2 linked regions of the Azospira inquinata genome follow. The protein of the gene in region 1 interacts with the protein of each later gene in a pairwise test. Links are inferred from orthologs where the notes say so. Each region holds a gene or a part of one and is shown on either strand. Other genes may lie near its edges.

Region 1 (3,276 bases):
GACATGACCTTGAGGCTGCCGTCGGTGAGCACCAGGCGCACGCCCCGGAATTTTTCGTTGGTCAGAATGGCCGCCCGAACCATGGATTGGAGCAGGGGCATCCGTTCCACCTGGAGGTGGTTCTTCAGGGTGGCGGGAATGACCCGTTCGTAGTCGGGGAATTTGCCGTCGATGAGCTTGGAGACCAGATTCACGTTGCCGAAGTCGAAGCGCACCTGATTCGGGGTGAGGGTGATTTCCAGGGGAGCGTCGTTGTCCGCCAGCAGGCGGTTCAGTTCCAGCACGGTCTTGCGGGGCAGGATCAGTTCCTGGCGGGGCAGTTCCGCTTCCACTTCCATGGAGGCGTAGGCCAGCCGGTGGCCGTCCGTCGCCACCGCCCGCAGTTCCTTGCCTTCGGTGAGGAGCAGTAGGCCGTTCAGGTAGTAGCGTACGTCCTGGGCGGCCATGGCGTATTGGGTCTTGGCCAGCAGGTGGCGGAACTGTTGCTGGGTAACGGTGAGGGTTTGGGCTTCTTCCGTGGCAATGGCCATGCGGGGGAAGTCATCGGCGGGCAGGGTTTGCAGGCTGAACCGGCTCTTGCCGGCGCGCAGCTGCAAGCGCTTTTCTTCCAGGGTCAGGCTGACCTCGGCGCTTTCCGGCAGGCTGCGGAGAATATCCTGGAATTTGCGCGCCCCAACGGTAACGGCCCCGTCTCCTTCACCTTCCGCACCTTCGGCGCTGGTGGTGATCTGGATTTCGATGTCCGTCGCCAGGAAAGTGAGCTTGTCGCCCTTCTTTTCCAGCAACACGTTGGAGAGGATCGGCAGGGTATGCCGCTTTTCCACAATGCCGGAGACCGCCTGCAGCGGCGTCAGCAGCGTGTCGCGTTGGGTCTTGGTTAAGAGCATATATATAAATCCTCTAAAGATAATAGCGGCGCTAATTCTGTGGATAGTTTCCGTTCAGGCTTTGTTTTCAGAGCCTTGAAGGCTTAAAACCGGATTGTATAACCCTGTATTTTCCTGTGAATCAAAGTGGAACTCTTTTTGCGTCGAGGGGGAAACGGGACTTTATCCACATTTCCTCCCCCGGCTGGGACAGGGCTTATCCACCGCCGTCCCGGCATATCTGATCATCCTTTTAACACTTGCAGCAGCACATGCAAATCATGGTTTAGCTCGTTGTCCTTGACCCGCAGGCCGTCGATGGTGCGTACGGCGTGCAGGACGGTGGTGTGGTCCCGGCCCCCGAAGGCTTCCCCGATCATGGGATAGCTGTGGGGGGTGAGGTCCTTGGCCAACCACATGGCCACCTGGCGTGGCCGGGCAATGGCCCGGGTGCGCTTTTTGGAATACAGGTCCGCCACCTTGATTTTGTAATACTCGGCCACGGTCTTCTGGATGTTTTCCACCGTGATCTGCCGGTTGAAGGCGCCGATGACGTCCTTTAGGGCGTCTTTGGCCAAATCCAGGGCAATTTGCCGACCGTGGAAGATGGAATAGGCCAACACTTTTTTCAAGGCCCCTTCCAGTTCCCGCACATTGGAGCGCAGGTGCTTGGCGATGAAGAAGGCCACTTCGTCGTCCAGGGCCACCCCTTCCGCTTCCGCCTTCTTCTTCAGAATGGCCACCCGCATTTCCGTTTCCGGGGGCTCGATCTGTACGGTAAGGCCCCAGTCGAAGCGGGTGATCAGCCGGTCTTCCAGACCCGAAATGTCTTTCGGGTAGGTATCGCAGGTGATGATGATCTGTTTCTTGGCCTCAATCAGGGCGTTGAAGGCGTAGAAAAACTCTTCCTGGGTGCGGTTTTTGCCGTTGAAAAACTGCACGTCATCTACCAGCAGCACATCCAGGGATTTGTAATAGCGCTTGAAGACATCGAAGGCCTTCTGCTGGTAGGCCCGCACCACGTCCGAGTAATAGTCCTCGGCGTGCACGTAGCGCACCACCTTTTCCGGATGCTGACGTAGGATGTGGTTGCCGATGGCGTGGATCAAGTGGGTCTTGCCCAGGCCCACGCCGCCGTATACGAAGAGGGGGTTGTAGGACACCCCCGGGTTCTGGGCCACCTGCATAGCGGCCGCCCGGGCCAGGTCATTGGCCTTGCCCACCACCAGATTGTCGAAGGTGAAGGTGGGAATGAGTCGGGTTTTTTCGTAGCTGCCGTTGCGCTTTTCCGCCGGGGGCGGGGCCACGGGGGCCGCTACCTGGGGCGCCGGGGCGGCCCCTTGGGCGGGAGCGCCACCGGGAATAGCCATGCGGGGGGCGCTGGGGGCTTGCACCGGGGACACATTGACCCGCCGGTCCCCCACGCCCAGGGTAATGCTCACCGGGGCTTCAAAAAAGCTCCGCCCCAGTTCTTCAATACGGGAAAAATAGCGTTCCTTCACCCATTTCAGAATGAAGCCGTTGGGAGCCAGGAGGCGCAGACCGTTTTCCGGGTGCTCTTCCCCTTCCAGACGCAGGGGTTTAATCCAGGTGTTGAATTGCTGCGGCGGCAGTTCTTGTTCGAACTGGCTGAGGCAGGATAACCAGAAGCTGCTCATACCTTACCAAGAAAGACTTTGCGCCCGCCCGAAGGGGGCACAAAGGTTACGGCTGTGAATAAGTGTTTCCGTCACTGGAGGGGTTGGAGAACCGGCTTCAGTTATGCACAGGTGGAAAAGTCCGTGGATGGAAACAAAAAAAGCCTACTGATCAATAGGCTGGCGCATTATTATGCTTTGCAGTTGGGGGGGGCGGGGAAGCGCTGAAAAGCCCTGCCGGCGCCGAAGTCAGGGCCCATTTTAACCCGTCCGGGACGACTTATCCACAGGCCGGAGGAAATTCTTGGGTTGACAGGGAGGGCGGGCTCCGGTCTAATTGCGCGTTTATCTTTCCATAAGCATCAAGGACTTAAACCATGAAACGCACCTTCCAACCGTCCGTTGTGCGTCGCAAACGTACCCATGGCTTTCTGGTTCGCATGAAGACCCGTGGTGGTCGCGCCGTGATTCGTGCCCGTCGCGCCAAGGGCCGTCATCGTCTGGCCGTTTGAGCCAACAGCCCGGTAACGGGATAGGGAGAGGCATGAGCCTGACCCACCACCCGTTTCCCAAGCAGTATCGCCTGACCAAAACGGATGAATTTTCATCCGTTTTTGGTTTTCGGCGGGCCATCAAGAGTACCTATTTCCTGCTGCATTGGCGTGAGCCCGGCCCGGAAGGGGAGGTTCTGCCTGATCGGGGCCCCCGTCTGGGTGTGGTGGTGGGAAAGAAACAGGCCCGTTTCGCCCATGACCGGAATCTGGTCAAACGCC
Region 2 (3,212 bases), 600 kb from region 1 along the record:
TTAAGGCGGTGAGTCTGCGTACCGCCCCCTACCCGGCTTTCCCCACGGACATGCAGGCCCAGTTCATGGCCCTCAATACGGTGGCGGAAGGGGCGGCCACCATTCGGGAAACCATTTTTGAAAACCGCTTCATGCACGCGGTGGAATTGGCCCGGCTCGGCGCCAATATCGATATCACCGGCAACACGGCGGTGGTCAAGGGAGTGGAACAGCTCCAGGGCGCCACGGTGATGGCTACCGACCTGCGGGCCTCCGCATCCCTGGTGATCGCCGGTCTGGTGGCCCACGGGGAAACGGTGATTGAGCGTATTTATCACCTGGACCGGGGCTACGAGCGCATTGAAGAAAAGCTCTCCCGCCTGGGCGCCCGGGTCCGGCGCATCCGCTGATCGGAAAATTGGCAAAGAAAAAGGGCGGGATATCCCGCCCTTTTTTTGTCGGCCCTGGTTTGCCCAACCGAGGCAGCTTTGGCTCGAAGGTCCGAAGCTTGTGCTAGCGTTGGCGTGGCACAGGCGCGGTGCTTTAGCTTGAGCGCCGCGCCCCGTGGCCCTTGGCCGTAAGCCTTATTACCGGGCCGTATTGTTGGGGGAGGGGACGCCCGGATTGTCGTTGGAGCGGGTGCCCAGTTCCTTGGCCTGGGAGTAGCTGATGATTTCCATCAGATTGACCACCTTGGTGACTCCGGAGGTGGTGCGGGCCAGTTCAATGGCGTCATCCGCTTCCTGTTGGGTAACCAGGCCCATGAGATAGACCACGCCGGCTTCCGTGGTCACCTTCACCCAGTTGGCGCTGAAACGCTTGCCATCCACGAAGCGGGCTTTGACCTTGGAGGTGATCAGGGTGTCCGAACTGCGGGCGGAGAAGGAGCTGATGCCGGCCACCTGGACTTCGTTATGCACGCCGGTGACGTTGGGCACCTCGGCGGCGATCTGGCCCACCTTGTCCTTGATTTCGGCGCTGGGCACTTCCCCGGTGATGAGGGCCTTGCGGTTGTAGCTGGTCACATTGACATGGACCTGGTCCCCCAGCTGTTCGCTGATCCGATTGCCGATTTTCAGCTCAATGCCTTCGTCTTCCACGTAGGTGCCGGAAGAGCGGCGATCCGCCATCATCAGGGCGCCGGCGGTCATGCCCCCGGCGACAAAGGGAAAGCAGCCCTGGACACCGGCGGTGACGGCGGCCAGTAGCAGGGGGAGGGCCAGACGGCGCATGGTGGATTTCATTCTTCAACTCCCAGCAACAGGCAGTCGATGCCGTCGCAGATGCAGTGGATGGTAAGCAGGTGGGTTTCCTGGATACGGCAGGTGCGATCCGCCGGAACGCAGAGGTGAATGTCTCCGTCCTTCAGCATTTCGCCGATTTTGCCGCCGCCCTTGCCGGTCATGGCTACCACCCGCAGGTCGTTGTCGTGGGCGGCCTGGATGGCTTCCATCACATTGGCGGAATTACCGGAGGTGGAAATGGCCAGCAGCACGTCCCCGGGCTGGCCCAGGGCGCGGACCTGTTTGGCGAAAATCTGGTTGTAGCTGTAGTCGTTGGCCACGGCAGTGAGAATGGAACTGTCCGTGGTCAGGGCGATGGCGCCCAATTCCTGGCGTTCCGCTTCAAAGCGGCCCACCAGCTCGGCGGCGAAATGCTGGGCGTCGGCGGCGGAGCCCCCGTTGCCACAGGCCAGGATTTTTCCGTTATTGACCAGGGCGGTGACCATGGTTTCCACGGCACCGGCGATGGGGGCGGCGAGCAACTCCATGGCGTCCAGTTTGGTTTGGGCGCTGTCCTGGAAGTTTTGGCTGATGCGGGCGATTAAATCCATCGTTAAGTGAGGCACTTGCAGGTGAAATTGGAAGCTCATTCTAACACGCTCCTCCGGATCACCAGAAAGACCTGGACTTCCACCCGACGCCAGGGATCCGAGTCCGGGCGCAGGCGGCTGATACGGGCTTCCAGGGGGGCGTGGCGGTCCATGGCATCGGCTACTGCGTCGTTTTCCAGACGGGGCAGGTAACCCAGTTGTACCCCGTGCCAGGCGACCCGGATGGCCCGGGAATCGTGGGGATTTTCCCCTTCCCGGGCTAAGGTCAGCCGGTCCCCCGGGCGGAGCTGGTCCCAGACCCGGTTGGCGGCATAGTATTGGGCCCCGGCCAGGGGGGAGGTCTGGATCAGGATGCGCAGGGTGGGCGGCCCTTCGGCTCCGTGCCCCGGCCCGCCCAGTCCGGTCAGGAGGGCTGCCAGGAGGAGGGGGCCGGGGCGGGACCGGCTATTCATGGCCTTCTTCGTCGAAGGCGTGGCGCAACCATTCCGGCGCCGGGTCATCCACCCGGCGCAGGAGCAGGCAGTCGAAGCGGCAGGGGCCCCGGTGCCGGGCTCCCGGGCCCGCCAGCCAATGGCGGGCGGCCAGGCTGAGGCGGCGGCGTTTGGCCCCGGTGACACTGGCTTCCGGGCCGCCGAAATCCATCCGACTGCGCAAACGTACCTCCACAAACACCAGGGTCGGGCCGTCCATGGCCACCAGATCCAGCTCTCCCCCTTTGACCCGGTAATTGCGGGCGAGAATGGCCAGGCCCCGGGCGGTGAGATAGGCAGCTGCCTGGTTTTCCGCCAAGCGTCCCTTCCCGGGAGCGGTGAGCGTGGTATCTTTGGGCGGCATGGACATGATGAAAATATGACAAACGAATATACTGCATTGTATGTGGTTCCCACCCCTTTGGGAAACCTGGGGGACATTACCCTGCGCGCCCTGGAGGTGCTCAAGGCCGTGCCCTGGGTGGCGGCCGAAGACACCCGCCACAGCCAGCCCCTGCTGCGCCATTTCGGCTCCCAGGCCAAGCTCCTGGCGGCCCACGAACACAATGAGGAGCACGCAGCCCAGCAGGTGATCGCCAAACTGGCGGCGGGGGAATCGGTGGCGGTGGTGACCGATGCGGGTACCCCGGCGGTTTCCGACCCGGGGGCTCGCTTGGTGGCCCGGGTGCGGCAAGCGGGCTACCCGGTGGTGCCCCTGCCCGGGGCCTGTGCTGCCATTACGGCCCTTTCCGCTTCCGGCCTGGATGCGCCCCATTTCCTGTTCTACGGCTTTCTGCCCACCAAGGCTGGCCAGCGGGAGCGGGAACTGCAAAGCCTGGCGGCCTTGCCCTATACCCTGGTTTTCTACGAAGCCCCCCATCGCATCGAAGACACCCTGGGGGCCCTGGCCCAGGTGCTGGGCGGTGATC

What was found.
Region 2: the proteins of dnaA (region 1) and Azoinq_RS04310 interact in binary tests that used the Escherichia coli proteins (3 or more experiments, as listed by UniProt). The link is inferred for Azospira inquinata from one-to-one orthologs.

What each region holds. Positions count from the first base shown.
Region 1 is NZ_CP064782.1:1,576,423-1,579,698, forward strand. What follows is about bases 319-3,276. They hold dnaA (chromosomal replication initiator protein DnaA), read right to left. Parts: upstream 2,525-3,276; coding sequence 1,112-2,524; downstream 319-1,111. Other genes in these bases: dnaN (DNA polymerase III subunit beta), read right to left, coding at 319-887; rpmH (50S ribosomal protein L34), read left to right, coding at 2,881-3,015; rnpA (ribonuclease P protein component), read left to right, coding at 3,048-3,276. In the rest of the region: more of dnaN, read right to left, coding at 1-318. UniProt on the Escherichia coli protein: Plays an essential in the initiation and regulation of chromosomal replication. Binds in an ATP-dependent fashion to the origin of replication (oriC) to initiate formation of the DNA replication initiation complex once per cell cycle.
Region 2 is NZ_CP064782.1:974,234-977,445, reverse strand. Bases 17-2,910 are described here. They hold Azoinq_RS04310 (phosphoheptose isomerase), read right to left. Parts: upstream 1,814-2,910; coding sequence 1,220-1,813; downstream 17-1,219. Other genes in these bases: rsmI (16S rRNA (cytidine(1402)-2'-O)-methyltransferase), read left to right, coding at 2,663-2,910; Azoinq_RS04300 (YraN family protein), read right to left, coding at 2,258-2,647; Azoinq_RS04305 (HIRAN domain-containing protein), read right to left, coding at 1,849-2,265; Azoinq_RS04315 (BON domain-containing protein), read right to left, coding at 567-1,223; murA (UDP-N-acetylglucosamine 1-carboxyvinyltransferase), read left to right, coding at 17-389. In the rest of the region: more of murA, read left to right, coding at 1-16; more of rsmI, read left to right, coding at 2,911-3,212. UniProt on the Escherichia coli protein: Required for the timely initiation of chromosomal replication via direct interactions with the DnaA initiator protein.